DNA from 2 places in the Bordetella sp. FB-8 genome. Region 2 is predicted to be linked to the other one. Evidence: predicted binding sites of a transcription regulator. Region 2 holds the regulator's gene; the other holds the start of a gene.

Region 1 (7,157 bases), 140 kb from region 2:
GTGGTCCAGGCCATACGCGCGCAAGGCGGCCAGGCCATCGCAGTGCAGGCCGACATGGCGCAGGAGGACCAGATCATGACCCTGTTCGAGCGCGTGCAGCAGGCCTACGGCCGGCTCGACGCGCTGGTCAACAACGCCGGCGTGCTCGACAGACAGGCTACGGTCGAACAGATGAGCGCGGCGCGCATACGCCGCATCCTGGACACCAATGTGCTGGGCACCTTTCTGTGCTGCCGCGAAGCCGTGCGGCGCATGGCGCCGCGCAACGGCGGCCTGGGCGGTGTCATCGTCAATATCTCGTCCATGGCGGCCCGCCTGGGTGCGCCCAACGAATACGTGGACTATGCCGCCAGCAAGGGAGCGGTGGATACGCTGACCCTGGGCCTGGCCAAGGAGGTCGCCGGCGACGGCATACGCGTGAACGCGGTGCGGCCCGGGCTCATCCACACGGAAATACACGCCAGCGGCGGCGAACCCGGCCGCATCGACCGCCTCAAGGACGCCGTTCCGCTCAAGCGCGGCGGCACACCTGATGAAGTGGCCGCCGCCGTGCTGTGGTTGTGCTCGGACGAGGCCTCATATACCACCGGCACATTCATCGACGTGTCGGGCGGGCGCTGAAGCGCAGCCCGACACGCCGGGCCGTCGGCATGCCGGCCGCTACGGCGCGGCGGCCGGCGAGGGTGGCATGCAGACCGTCGAGCGGGTCAGAAAGCGCACCTCCCGGCCGTTGTCCAGGGAGAACATGCCGCCGCGGCCCGGCACCACGTCGATGATCAGATCCGTGTGGCGCCATGCGGCGTGCTGCGCGGCGCCAATGTAGAACGGCGCCCCGCCGATCTCGCCCAGCAGCACGTCGCCGTCGCCCACCAGCAGATCCCCTTGCGCATAGCACATGGGGGAGCTGCCGTCGCAGCAGCCGCCCGATTGATGGAACATGATCGGGCCGTACTGCGCCGTCAGTTCCGCGATCAGCGCGAGCGCGGCCGGTGTCGCGGCGACGGTGCTCATCAGAAGAATCCGAGTTTCTTCGGGCTATAGCTCACCAGCAGATTCTTGGTCTGCTGGTAGTGATTGAGCATCATCTGATGGTTTTCGCGGCCGATGCCCGATTGCTTGTAGCCGCCGAAGGCCGCATGCGCGGGATAGGCGTGATAGCAATTGGTCCAGACACGTCCGGCCTTGATGGCGCGGCCCATGCGATAGCAGGTGTTCGCGTCGCGCGACCAGACCCCGGCGCCCAGACCGTACAGCGTGTCGTTGGCGATGGACAGCGCTTCTTCAGTGTCTTTGAAGGTCGTGACCGACACCACGGGGCCGAAGATCTCCTCCTGGAAGATGCGCATCTTGTTCGTTCCCTGGAACACCGTGGGCTGGACGTAATAGCCGCCCTTGAGGTCGCCGTCCAGATCGGCGCGCGCACCGCCCGTCAGCACCTTGGCGCCTTCCTGCTTGCCGATATCGAGATAGGAGAGGATTTTCTCCAATTGCTCGCTGGAGGCCTGGGCGCCGATCATGGTGTCGGCATCGAGCGGGTTGCCCTGCTTGATGGCTTTGACGCGCGCCACGGCGCGTTCCATGAAGCGATCGTAGATCGAGGCCTGGATCAAGGCACGGCTGGGGCAGGTGCAGACCTCGCCTTGGTTGAGCGCGAACATCACGAAGCCTTCGATGGCCTTGTCCAGGAAATCGTCGTCTTGCGCCGCCACGTCGGCAAAGAAAATGTTGGGCGACTTGCCCCCCAGCTCCAGCGTGACCGGTATCAGGTTCTGCGACGCGTACTGCATGATGAGACGGCCGGTGGTGGTTTCGCCGGTAAAGGCGATCTTGGCGATGCGCGAACTCGATGCCAGGGGCTTGCCCGCTTCCAGGCCGAAACCGGTGACGATGTTCAGCACGCCCGGGGGCAGCACGTCGGCGATCAGCTCGGCGAAGATCATGAGCGTGAGCGGCGTCTGCTCGGCCGGCTTGATCACCACGCAGTTGCCGGCTGCCAGCGCGGGCGCCAGCTTCCAGGCGGCCATGAGCAGGGGGAAATTCCACGGAATGATCTGGCCGACCACGCCCAGCGGCTCCTTGAAGTGATAAGCCACGGTGTCGTTGTCGATCTCCGACAGCCCGCCTTCCTGCGAGCGGATCACCGAGGCGAAGTAGCGAAAGTGATCCGCCGCCAGGGGCAGGTCGGCGGCGCGCGATTCGCGGATGGGCTTGCCGTTGTCCCAGGTCTCGGAGGTTGCCAGCAGTTCGAGATTGGTTTCGATGACGTCGGCGATGCGGTTGAGCAGGCGCGAGCGTTCCGTCACGGAGCTCGAACCCCAGGCCGGGGCGGCCTTGTGCGCCGCGTCCAGCGCCGCGTCGATGTCGGCCGCGCAGGAGCGCGCGTGGCGCGATAGGACTTTGCCGGTCACCGGCGTGACATTGTCGAAGTACTGGCCGTCGGCCGGCGCGCGCCAGCGGCCGCCGATGAAGTTCTCGTACTGTTTCTTGATGTCGATGGGCGAGCCATAGACGCCCGGAGCGATGCGGGTTGCGGTATCCATGCGTGTCTCCTGTTTGTTTGAATGTAGGGAATGAAAGCCCCGCTTCATTCCATGCAATAAGCGTGCCAGAGCTTGTGCCGCGTCGCGGCAGTGATGGACAGCCCATATGCCGCCATGCGAAAGTAAAGACCTCGGCTCCAAGAGCGGTCCGCCTGAACGGCGGATGCGCCAGACAGCGTCGCAAAATGCGACAACGGGCCGAAACAGGTGTCGCAGCACACCGATCGGAGACAGTCATGGCTAACCCCCGAATCCCGCGGCTGGAAAGCGCGCGCCGCCAGTTTCTCGAACAGGGCGTTGTGCCCGCCAGCGTTCTCGCCGAACCGATTCTTCGATCCTGGCGCCGTTGCGCCGACATCGGACACGACATGTCTGGCTCCAGCCGCATGCAGCTGCCCACCCAGGGCGAGTTGCGTGAACTGCGCCAGCGCAACGAAGACCTGCGCAGGTTCGGCCGGCCCATCATGGCGCTGCTGGCGCAAGAGGTGCGCCAGTCCAGTGGACTGGTCCTGCTTACCGATGCCGCCGGCAGCGTGCTGGATGCCGCCGGCAACGACGCGTTCGCCGATTGTGCCGCCAAGGTATCGCTCATGCCCGGCGCGCTTTGGAGCGAGTCGGCCGCCGGCACCAACGCCATCGGAACGGCGCTGGTCGAACATCGGCCCATCGAAGTGCGCGGGCATGAACACTATTTCGAATCCAACCGCATCCTGACTTGTGCCGCGGTGCCGATTTCCGACCCTCGCGGCCGCACGCTGGGATTGCTGGACTTGTCCGGCCCGGCCGCGCAAGGCAGCGGCCATGCGCTTGCCCTGGTGACCTGGGCGGTGGACCAGATCGAGCGGCGCCTGTTCGACCAGGACTATGCGCATTGCCTGCGGTTGGCCGTGCACGATGAGCCGGGCCTGCTCGGCAGCGCGCACGAGGGCTTGTTGGCCTTCGACGGCGGCAGGCTGGTCGCGGCCAACCGGCATGCTCTGCGCCTGCTGGCCTTGGACGCGAGCGCGCTGGGCGTGTTGTGCTATGAAGATCTGTTCGTCCAGGCTCCGGCCCAGGCGGCCGCGCGCGGAACTTTACGCCGGCTGCACGGTGCGCTATTGCATGTCCGCCTGGTGCAGTCCGCGTCCGCCGCCGCGCCAAGCCCTGTGTCCGTTCCGGGCGAAGCCGAGCGGGCCGCGGTCCTCGATCTTGCGCGCGAGTCGCTGCCTGTTCCGCGTCGGGAGGCAAGACCATCCACGTCGGCGCGCCTGTCCCGGCCCGGTGAACCCGCACCCTGGTTCGATGCGGGGGCGCTGGCCGACCTGGCCCGCGCCGTTCGCCTGCTCGATGCGGGCGTTGCAATACTGCTGCAGGGCGAGACCGGAACGGGCAAGGAAGTCTTTGCGCGGCAGATGCATGCCCGCAGCGCGCGCGCCGATGGTCCCTTCGTGGCCATCAATTGCGCCGCGCTGCCCGAGAGCCTGATCGAATCCGAGTTGTTCGGCTACGAGGAGGGCGCCTTCACCGGTGCGCGCAGACAGGGCAGCAAAGGATTGCTGCGCCAGGCGCAAGGCGGCGTGCTTTTCCTGGACGAGATCGGCGACATGCCCCTGCCTGCGCAGGCCCGCTTGCTGCGCGTGTTGCAGAACCGGGAAGTGACGCCGCTGGGCGGCGCGCGTTGCGTGCCGGTGGATTTCCTGCTGATCTGCGCCACGCACCGACCCCTGGGGCCGGCCGAGCAGAATGTCTTGCGCGCCGATCTGTACTTTCGCATCGCCGAGTACACGATGTGTCTGCCCGCCTTGCGCGATCGCGCCGACCGTGCCCGCATTGTGCAGGCCTTGTGGTCGTCGGGCGCCTTGCCGGCGCACGACGGGCCGGACCTGCCGCAGGAAGTCCTGCAGGCACTGACTGCCTACGATTGGCCGGGCAACTTCCGGCAGTTGGTCGCCACGCTGCGCACCTTGCGGGTCCTGGCCGAAACCGAAGGCCAGACGCGGCTGGACATGCTGCCAGCGGACATGGCGGCGCAGGCGCGCGCGCCCGCCGATCTCAAGGTTCTGACCGATGCCGCGGTGCGGGAAGCGCTGGCTGCGTGCGGCGGCAGCATGAGCGGCGCGGCGCGGCGCCTGGGCGTGCATCGCAGCACGCTGTATCGTTGGGCCAAGCCGGCGCGCGCAAAATGATGCTGTCTGAAGCTGCGTAGGGCGGCCGCGTAGCAGCCGCGCGCCGCGCACGGTGGACTGACGCGCCAGCCGATCACGCCCGGCGCGCCACGCGCATGGCAGGGCCGGTCGTCGGCCGCATCTGCAGCATCAGGTCGTACAGCTGTTGCGCGGCTGGCGAGAGGCTGGCCCCGCGGCGCCGGATCAGACAGATCTTGCGTACCAGCCCCGGCATGCTGAGCGGCCGGCTCACCAATCCCGGGCGGTCCAGTTCGTACAAGGTCAGGGCGGGTACGACAGTTATGCCCAGCCCCGCGGCAATCATGCCGGTCAGCGTGGCCAACTGTTCGACTTCCAGAACGATATTCATAGGCATGGGATGGAAGGCGCGCTCGAGCTGCATTCGCACGCTGTGCGAACGGGCCAGATGAATGAAGGGGGCGGCGGCGAGGTCGCGCGCGCTGATGCGGGGCCGGCTTGCCAGCGGATGATCCTGCCGGCATACGAGGTGGAAATGGTCGTTGCACAGCAGTTTGGATTCCAAGTCCTGAGCTGGCGTGTCCGACGAGGCCAGGGCGAAGTCCACGCTGTTGGTGCGCACCAGCTCCAGGCTGGGCGCAGAGAGTGTATCCGCCAGTCCCAGGTCGATGCCGGGATGGCGCTGGCGAAATTCGGCAAATACTCCAGGCAGCCAGCCGGCGGCGATCGAAGGCAGAGCGGCGATCGAGACGCGGCCCTTGCGCAAGGTGGCATAGCCGCGGAATTCGTCGATCATCGCGTCGAACTGCCCCACCATGCGGCGTGCCGATTCCTCCAGCATGCGCCCTTGCGGGGTCAACTCGACGTTGCGGGTGTCGCGGTCGAACAGCCGCGCACCCAGCGTGTCTTCGATGGCGCGGATCAGCGAACTGAACGCCGATTGCGACAAATGACAGACTTGCGCGGCGCGCGTGAAACTGTGCTGGTCGGCCAGCGCAAGGAAGGCGCGTAGATCGCGGCTAGACAGATTTATCTCTTTCATCGCTTAATCGATTTGAATTTTCTGTTTTTCCAATTTTAGTCCTGACGGTAAATTGTGCGAACTGAAGAGGCGACGGCCGGTAGGCGGCACATCGCCCGTTTTCAAGGAGACACCCGTGTTCGCCAAACGTCGCACATTTCTGAAGACGCTCGCCGCGTCGCCTGCCTTGTACCTGGGCGTGCCGCGGTTCGCCCGCGCCGCGCCCGAGTTTGTCTACAAGTACGCCAACAACCTGCCGATGTCGCATCCGCTGAACGTGCGTGCGCAGCAGGCGGCCGACCGCATCAAGAAGGAGTCCAACGGCCGGCTGCAGATCAATATCTTCCCCAACAACCAGTTGGGCGGCGACACCGACATGCTGACCCAGGTACGGGCCGGCGCCGTGGAGCTGTACACGCCGTCGGCGCTGGTCATCGCCACGGTCGTGCCCGAGGCGGCCATCAGTGCCGTGGGGTTCGCGTTTTCCAACTACGACCAGGTGTGGGCAGCCATGGACGGCAAGCTGGGCACCTTCGTACGCCAGCAGATCGGCAAGTCCCATCTGCACACCTTCGAGAAAATGTGGGACAACGGCTTTCGCCAGGTCACGACCAGTTCCAAGCCCGTAAAGACCGCGGCCGATCTGCACGGCGTCAAGATCCGGGTGCCGGTCAGTCCCTTGAGCATCTCCATGTTTAAGGCGCTGTCCTCGTCGCCGACCAGCCTGCAATTTAGCGAGCTGTACACGTCGCTGCAGACCCACATTGTCGATGCGCAGGAGAATCCGCTGGCCATCATCCAGTCGGCCAAGCTGTACGAGGTGCAGAAGTACTGTTCCCTGACCAACCATATCTGGGACGGCTATTGGTTCGTCGCCAATCAGCGCGCCTTCGACAAGCTGCCTGCCAATCTGCGGACGCTGTGGGAAACCGCGTTCAACGACGCAGGCATGAAGCAGCGCGAAGACTTGCGCAAGATGAACGAGTCGATCCAGTCCGATCTGCAGAACAAGGGCATGGTGTTCAACACGACCCAATCCGACAGTTTCCAGGCTGCGCTGCGCAATGCCGGGTTCTACAAGGAGTGGCGCGGCAAGTTCGGCGAACAGGCCTGGAGCCAGCTGGAAGGCGCCGTCGGAAAGCTGGCCTGAAGCGATGTGCGCGGCTTCAACCTGCCAGAGCAGCGGCGCCGGCAAGTCAGGCCTGGCAGCCGGTTGCAGCCGCGTGCTCGGCCGGATGGTCGAGCTCGTCGCCGCCGTGCTGGTATTGGCCGAGATCGTCGTGCTGTTTTCAGGTGTCCTGGCGCGGTATGTGTTTCACAATCCATTGGTGTGGTCCGACGAACTGGCCGGCCTGTTATTTCTCTGGCTGTCCATGCTGGGTTCGGCGGTGGCCTTGCGCCGCGGTGAGCACATGCGCATGACCGTGGTGGTCGCGCGTGTTTCTCCCGGCGTGCGCGCGCTGCTTGACGTGA
Region 2 (7,157 bases):
CGGCAGAAAGCGCGCCTTCTGTTCCTCGGTGCCGAAGACCACGACCGGGTTCAGGCCGAACACGTTCATGTGCACGGCCGAGGCGCCGCTCATGCCCGCGCCGGACTGCGCGATGGTCTGCATTACCAGCGCCGCTTCGACGATGCCCAGGCCCGCGCCGCCCACGGCTTCAGGCATGGCCACACCCAGCCACCCTCCCTCGCACACGGCCTTGTAGAACTCGTGCGGAAAGGTGCCGGAGACATCGAGCCGATCCCAGTACGCCATGTCGAACCGGGAGCAGACCGATTGCACGGCTTCGATGATGGATGTTTGATCTTCGGTCAGATCGAAATTCATGCACGCTTCCTTTGAGCTTGTATCGCGGCGCGGTCGCCCTCAGGCCGGGCGCACCACGCGTTCGGGGGATTCTTCATAGGGCGGGGAATAGATGACCAGAATCTGCGCGGGTTCGTCGCTGACAACGGTGAAGACGTGCATGGCGTGCGGCGGGAAAAAGCAGCAATCGCCGGGACCGAGTTCTTTGCACTGCCCGTTCACCTGGGCCACGGCCCGGCCGCTGATCACGTAGCAGACCTGCTCGATGCCGGGATGGGCGTGGGGCAAGGCGCCCTTGCCTTTTTCGATCGTGCCGTGGATGACTTCCAGGTGCCGGGATCCGACGGTTTCCGGGCCGATCAGGCGGCGGTTGAGCGTGCCCAGGTGATTGGCGGGGTGATAGCCCGGCGTGTCGGCGGTGGACACGAAATACACGGGAGAATTGCGGGACATGCTTGCCTGCTCCGGTGGCCGATTTGGCTTGGCCATATTTTTTATGATGAATAAATATTCTATATATTGAATTTATAGGGGAAATATTCCGGCATGACTAGCTGCAGTGCAGCATCGGAAATAAAAAAAGCCAACCCGGGTAAGGGTCGGCTTTCGGGGAGGCAGGCCCGCGTCGGAAGATCGTCCCGGGGGCTGCTGTGAGGCTTTACGCGATCGCTTCGTCCTGGGCGGTTTCGGCGATCATGCTGCGTGCCGCCGCGCGCCGGTTCACCGCGCTCAGCACCGCGCGGAACGAGGCCGTGACGATGTCGCCGTCGATGCCCACACCGAAACCGGTCGGCGCGTCGCCTACGCGCGTTTCCACGTAACAGGCGGCGCGGGTATCGGTGCCGGTGCCGATGGCGTGCTCGGTGTAGTCCATGATGCGGATGGGCTCGCCGACTGCGGCGACGAAGGCCGCCAGCGCGCCGTCGCCGCTGCCTTGCACCGTGCGGCGCTGGCCGTCGTATTCGAGTTCGGCGGTGACCGTGTAGTGCTTGCCTTCGCCGGCCGACGGATTGCTTTCGATGCGATGGCTGATCAGCGTCCAGGGCGAGGTCTGCGCCAGGTATTCGCTGTCGAAGATGCCGTATACGTCGCCCGAGGTCACTTCGCGGCCGGTCTCGTCGGTGACGCGCTGGATGGCGCGTGAGAATTCGATCTGCAGGCGGCGCGGCAGGACCAGGCCGTGCTCCTGTTCGAGCAGGTAGGACACGCCGCCCTTGCCCGATTGGCTGTTGACGCGGATGACCGCATCGTAGCTGCGGCCCAGATCGGCCGGGTCGATGGGCAGATAGGGCACTTCCCATACGGCGTCGGGCTTCTGCACCGCGAAGCCCTTCTTGATGGCGTCCTGGTGCGAGCCGGAGAAGGCCGTGAACACCAGGTCGCCCGCGTACGGATGGCGCGGATGCACGGGAATCTGGTTGCAGTACTCGGCGGTGCGGCGCACTTCGTCGATGTCGGAGAAATCCAGGCCGGGGTGGATGCCCTGGGTGTAGAGGTTGAGCGCCAGCGTCACCAGGTCGACGTTGCCGGTACGCTCGCCGCTGCCGAACAAACACCCCTCGATGCGGTCGGCGCCGGCCATCACGCCGAACTCGGCGGCCGCCACGGCGGTGCCGCGGTCATTGTGCGGGTGCAGGCTGACGATGATGCTGTCGCGGCGCGCCAGGTTCTTGCACATCCATTCGATCTGGTCGGCGTACAGATTGGGTTGCGTGGCTTCGATGGTGGCCGGCAGGTTGAGCACCAGCTTGCGCTCGGGCGTGGCACCCCAGGTCTCGGCCACGGCATTGGCCACTTCCAGCGCGAACTCGGGTTCGGTGGTGGAGAAGACTTCGGGGGAGTATTCATAGCGCCAGTCGGTACCCGGATGCTGGGCCATGTACTTCATGATCAGCTTGGTGCCGGTGACCGCCACGTTCCTCACTTCGTCTTTGTTCATGTTGAAGACGATCTTTCGGAAGGCAGGGGCGCAGGCGTTGTAGAGGTGGATCATGGCGCGCTTGGCGCCGGCGGCCGCTTCCACCGTGCGGCTGATCAGTTCTTCACGCGCTTGCGTGAGCACGATGATGGTGACGTCGTCGGGAATGCGCTTATCGTCGATGAGCTTGCGCACGAAGTCGAAGTCGGTCTGCGAGGCCGAGGGAAAGCCCACCTCGATCTCCTTGAATCCGATCTTGACCAGTTGGTCGAAAAAGCGCAGCTTGCGCTCGACGGTCATGGGCTCGATCAGGGCCTGGTTGCCGTCGCGCAGATCGGTGCTCATCCAGATGGGCGGGTGCGTGATGCGTTGGCTGGGCCAGGTGCGCTGGGCGTAGTCGTCCGCGAAGGGGCGAAACGGGATGTATTTGGTGGCAGGGTTGGCAAGCATCATGTCGGGGTCCTCGGGTCTTGTGAATCCGTTGTACCGGCTGCTGGCCAGGGTGGCGGCCAGGGCAACGTCCGCTAGGCGGCGGTGCCGGCATCAGTGCGCACGATGGTGCGGGCTGGATTCTGATTTTTTACAAGTAGGGGCAGGCTTGTGGCAAGCTGCGCCGCGGCAGGGATGAGCGCGGCCCGGGGGCTGCCGAACACCACGAACACTAGGCTCGGCAACCGATCGCTAGGTGTAGGGATAGCGCTAGAGCGGCTGGGACAGCCAGGAGGAAAGAACGCGCTGCGACAGACCCGGCGCGGGCGTTGCCCCAAGCCGTGGTGTGTGCAAAAAAGGTGCGTTGCGCATTCATCTTTCTAGTCTTTCATATTTTTCGCGGCAACGCAAATTTTTGCCTGGGGCGGCCCGGCCGCCCCGGAGCCGGCGGATCAGCGCGTTCGGCTCAGTGTGGGCTCGGCCTGGCGCCGCGCCGCGCGCGGCGGCTCCTCGAGTCCGGCATCGCCGACGGCGCCCTGGTCGAGGATGGCGCTCTGCGCCCGAGTCAGGGCGATCTTGCCGATGCGGTTGCTGCGCAGCTCGCGGTGCGCGCGCTGCAGGTCGCCGACGGTGAAGGGTTCGCTGCGGTCTTGCCAGACCCAGCGCAGCACATCGGCCACCTCCTCGCACAAATTGGGGCGCAGCTCGGCTAGTACGCGGCTGTTGACCGTGTAGAGTCGGCCGGAGGCCAGGCTGGAGAGTATCCAGGTCTTGAGCGAATAAAGAACGATGAGCGTCCAGATGAGCGCAAGGATGCGCCACAGCCAGGGGTTGATGAATCCGTAGAGCAGGCTGACGGCCGACGGTCCCAGGATGTGCTGCCAGCTCAGTCCGACTCCCTGATCCAAGCTTTGGATCCAGGGCGAGGCGTCGTTCAATATCCACGATGCGACATAGATCCAGATGCCCGCGGCGATGACGATGCCCACGGCCAGGATGGCCAGGCGCGTCAACGACAGCTTGAAAAGGGTCTGGCCGATGAGGCGGCGGTCCTGGCGTATACGGTCGGGAGTGGCTGGCATGTCTGGCGTGAGAAGGTTGGGCATCCGGGCGGCTGCGCCCGATTGACCTATATGATTGTACCTATGAGCAATCGTCCCGCCCTGGAAATTCGTCAAGGCCAGCATTTGGCTTTGACGCCGCAACTGCAACAGTCCATTCGGCTGTTGCAGCTGTCGTCCGTCGAACTTGAAATGGAGATTTCCCAGGCGCTGATCGAAAACCCGCTGCTCGAACGCGACGACGATCCGACCCCGGCAGCCGAAGCGGCCGATCCGCAGCGCGAAGATTCGATGGAGCAGGCCGACGCCCCGGGCGAATCGGCCGAATCGCGCTCCGATGAGATGCCCGGCTCGGGCGGAGTGTATTCCGATGACGACGACGGCATGCCGCAGGCCGCGCACACCGATACGCTGCGCGAACATCTGCTGGGCCAGCTTGCGTTGACGCGCGCCCTGGCGCGCGACCAGACCCTGGTGGGCATACTGATCGACGAACTCGACGACAACGGCTACCTGGGATCACCGCTGGAAGAGATACTGTCTTGGTTGCCGCCCGAGCTCGATGTCGATGCCGACGAATTGCGCGCCGCGCTGATGCTGCTGCAATCCTTCGATCCGCCTGGCATCGGTGCGCGCGACATGCCCGATTGCCTGCGGTTGCAACTGCGCGACCCCGATGTTTCGCGCCTGCCGGAGGCAGCCGATGCCCGGGTGCTGTCCTGCGCGCGGCAGCTATGCGCCCAGCACCTGCCGCTGCTGGCGGCGGGCAACCCGGCACGGCTGCGCGAAGTCCTGCAGTGCGATGCCGACACCTTGCGTTCGGCCTATGCGCTGATCGTGCGGCTGGACCCGCGCCCCGGCCGCGCCTGGACCGTGCCGGCGGCCGACTACGCCGTGCCCGACGTGCTGGTGCGCAAGACCGGCCAGGGCTGGCGGGCCGTACTCAACAGCGCCGTGGTGCCGCGCCTGCACGTCAATGGAGTCTATGCCCAGATGCTGGGCAATCGGCGCGAAGGCGGCCATGCCGCTTTGCAGGCCCAGCTGCAGCAGGCGCGCTGGATGATACGCAATGTCGAGCAGCGCTTTGACACCATCCTGCGGGTGTCCCAGGCCATCGTGGCGCACCAGTCGGACTTCCTTACCCACGGCGCCGCGGCCATGCGTCCTTTAATACTCAAGGACATCGCCAGCGAGCTTGGTTTGCATGAGTCCACGATTTCACGCGCCACAGTGCAGAAGTACATGCTCACGCCGTTCGGCACCATGGAACTCAAGCGCTTCTTTGGCACGGGAGTAGCGACCGACACCGGCGATGCCGCTTCGGCCACGGCGGTGCAGGAGCACATCCGCAAGATGGTGGCCGAGGAAAACCGCGGCAAACCCCTGTCCGACAACCAGATCATGCAGTGTCTGTCCGAGCGCGGCATCGTGATCGCCCGCCGCACGGTGGCCAAGTACCGCGAGGCGCTGCGCATCGCGCCGGCGGCGTTGCGCAAGGCGCAGGCGCAGGTGATGCGTTAGAGGCCGGGCGCCCAGCCGGTTCCCTACTCTGGGTTGTCTTGGTGATATCCGTAACGGCGTAGTGGCTGCGGTACCGGATGATCCGCTCTAGATCCTGCGATACATATAGGTGGTCGCGTGTCTGGCCTCGCCGTCCGGGTTCCATGCGTAATCGGGTATCACGCCCGCGACCTCGAAGCCGACGCTCGCATACAGCGGCTGCGCGGCGTCGCCGGTTCGCGTATCCAGGGTGATGAGCGTCTTGCCGAGTTCGCGCGCGCGATTGATGGCGTGATTCATGAGCGCCCGGCCGATGCCGAGCCTGCGCGCGCGCGGATGGACAATCATCTTCGCGATCTCGCAGCGATGAGGCTGATTGGCCGGCATACACGTAAGCAACTGCACCGTGCCGACAATGTCGCCATCGTGCTGCGCGCCCAAGAGGATTCTTCTTCCGGCAACGACCTCGGGGCGGACGCCTTCCAGCCAGAAGCGGGCCGCGTCGTCGAGAGAGAGCGGTGTCATGAAGCCTATGGCCGCGCCCAGGGCGACGCTGTCGGCAAGGATGCGGGAAAACGCTTGCACGCTTTGTTCGAGCGCGGGACCGTCGATTTCGATGATGTGCGGTGTCATGCGGGGCCGTTCCTTATGCCATGGCAATGATGTATCGGGCGGGCTGGTGGCCAGTCTCGAAGCACGATGCGCCGCGCAGCCGGTACCGCAGGCAGTCGCCCGGGGCCAGCTCGTGCCGGACTCCGTCGACAGTGAGCACGAGCGCGCCGGACAACAGCACGAGATGGTGTTCATGGCCCGCGAAGGCCGGGCGCTCGTAGGCAATGCGCTGGCGGGGTTCGATCGCGCACTCGATCATTTCGAGCTGCAGCTGGCGGTTGGGGGGCGAGAGCGAGCGCCTCGAGTAGCCATGTTCGAGGTCCTGCCAGACACTCTGTTCGGCATGGCGCACCAGCGGCGGAAAGTCCGCCTCCAGCGGAGCCAGCAGTTGCGAGAGAGGCAGGACGAAGGCCGATGCCAGGCGGCCCAGCGTTTCCGCCGTGGGGCTTACCTCGCCGTTTTCGATCCGCGACAGGGTGGCCCGGCTGACGCCGCTGCGGGCGGCCAGATCCTGCAGCGTAAGCCCGCGATCCGTGCGTAAGGTGCGTAGATGCTCGGCGAGGGAACGGTTCTGATTGATCTTGGGTTCATTCATATATGGGAATATATCCCGTATATGGGAAAATTTGGGGCGGTTATTGGCCCCGGACCGTCTGCCCTTCGAGGCGTGCGCTGCGCCCGGGCCGGCTTTTGCCCGCATTGCATTGCACGTTTTCGATCATTCCCGTTCAAACCGAATTATCGTCTGGCAGATGAACGCATGGATACCTGCATCGGAGGTGGGAATATGGCCTGGACCGGACGCGAATTGCGATCCACGATCAACGAGGACGGCACGCTCGTCCTGTCGCTGGAACAAGTCGAATTGACAGAACCCGGCGACGACGAGGTCATTGTCCGCATCGAGGCGACGCCGCTCAATCCCAGCGATATCGGTCTGCTGCTGGGTCCGGCGGACCTGTCCCGCATCGTGTCCGATGCTCCCGGCGCACGCATCGCGTTTGCCGTGCCACCGACGCGCCTGGCGGCGGTCGCCGGCCGGCTGGGCGTGTCGCTGCCCGTCGGCAACGAGGGCGCGGGCCTGGTCGTGGCGGCGGGAAGGAATGCGGCCGCTCTCGAAGGCAAGCGCGTCGGCATGTCCGGCGGCGCCATGTACGCCGACTACCGCAGGATCGGCATGCACGATGTGATGCTTCTGCCCCCGGGCGCCAATGCCGCGGACGGCGCCTCCATGTTCATCAACCCCTTGACCGCCCTCGGCTTTGTCGACACCGCCCGCCGGGAAGGCCACAAGGCCATCGTCCACGCGCCGGCCGCGT

What was found. Region 2 encodes sigma-54, which starts transcription at its own class of promoters, with help from an activator protein. Its sites were predicted from a motif close to TGGCANGNAANCTGCTTT; they were not measured.
Region 1: the regulator sigma-54 is predicted to act here: its motif matches at 2,591-2,608, upstream of adh (aldehyde dehydrogenase).

What each region holds. Positions count from the first base shown of each region.
Region 1 covers NZ_KB907784.1:1,616,204-1,623,360, forward strand. The annotation lists gene H143_RS0107730 (SDR family oxidoreductase) at 1-621, shown strand, start outside; gene H143_RS0107735 (DUF779 domain-containing protein) at 661-1,011, opposite strand; gene adh (aldehyde dehydrogenase) at 1,011-2,540, opposite strand; gene H143_RS0107745 (sigma-54-dependent Fis family transcriptional regulator) at 2,777-4,705, shown strand; gene H143_RS0107750 (LysR family transcriptional regulator) at 4,779-5,705, opposite strand; gene H143_RS0107755 (TRAP transporter substrate-binding protein) at 5,821-6,834, shown strand; gene H143_RS0107760 (TRAP transporter large permease subunit) at 6,839-7,157, shown strand, end outside.
Region 2 covers NZ_KB907784.1:1,471,479-1,478,635, forward strand. The annotation lists gene H143_RS0107015 (acyl-CoA dehydrogenase family protein) at 1-339, opposite strand, end outside; gene H143_RS0107020 (cupin domain-containing protein) at 379-771, opposite strand; gene leuA (2-isopropylmalate synthase) at 977-2,689, opposite strand; gene H143_RS21360 (hypothetical protein) at 3,118-3,747, opposite strand; gene rpoN (RNA polymerase factor sigma-54) at 3,811-5,247, shown strand; gene H143_RS0107045 (GNAT family N-acetyltransferase) at 5,335-5,859, opposite strand; gene H143_RS0107050 (helix-turn-helix domain-containing protein) at 5,873-6,433, opposite strand; gene H143_RS0107060 (zinc-binding dehydrogenase) at 6,599-7,157, shown strand, end outside.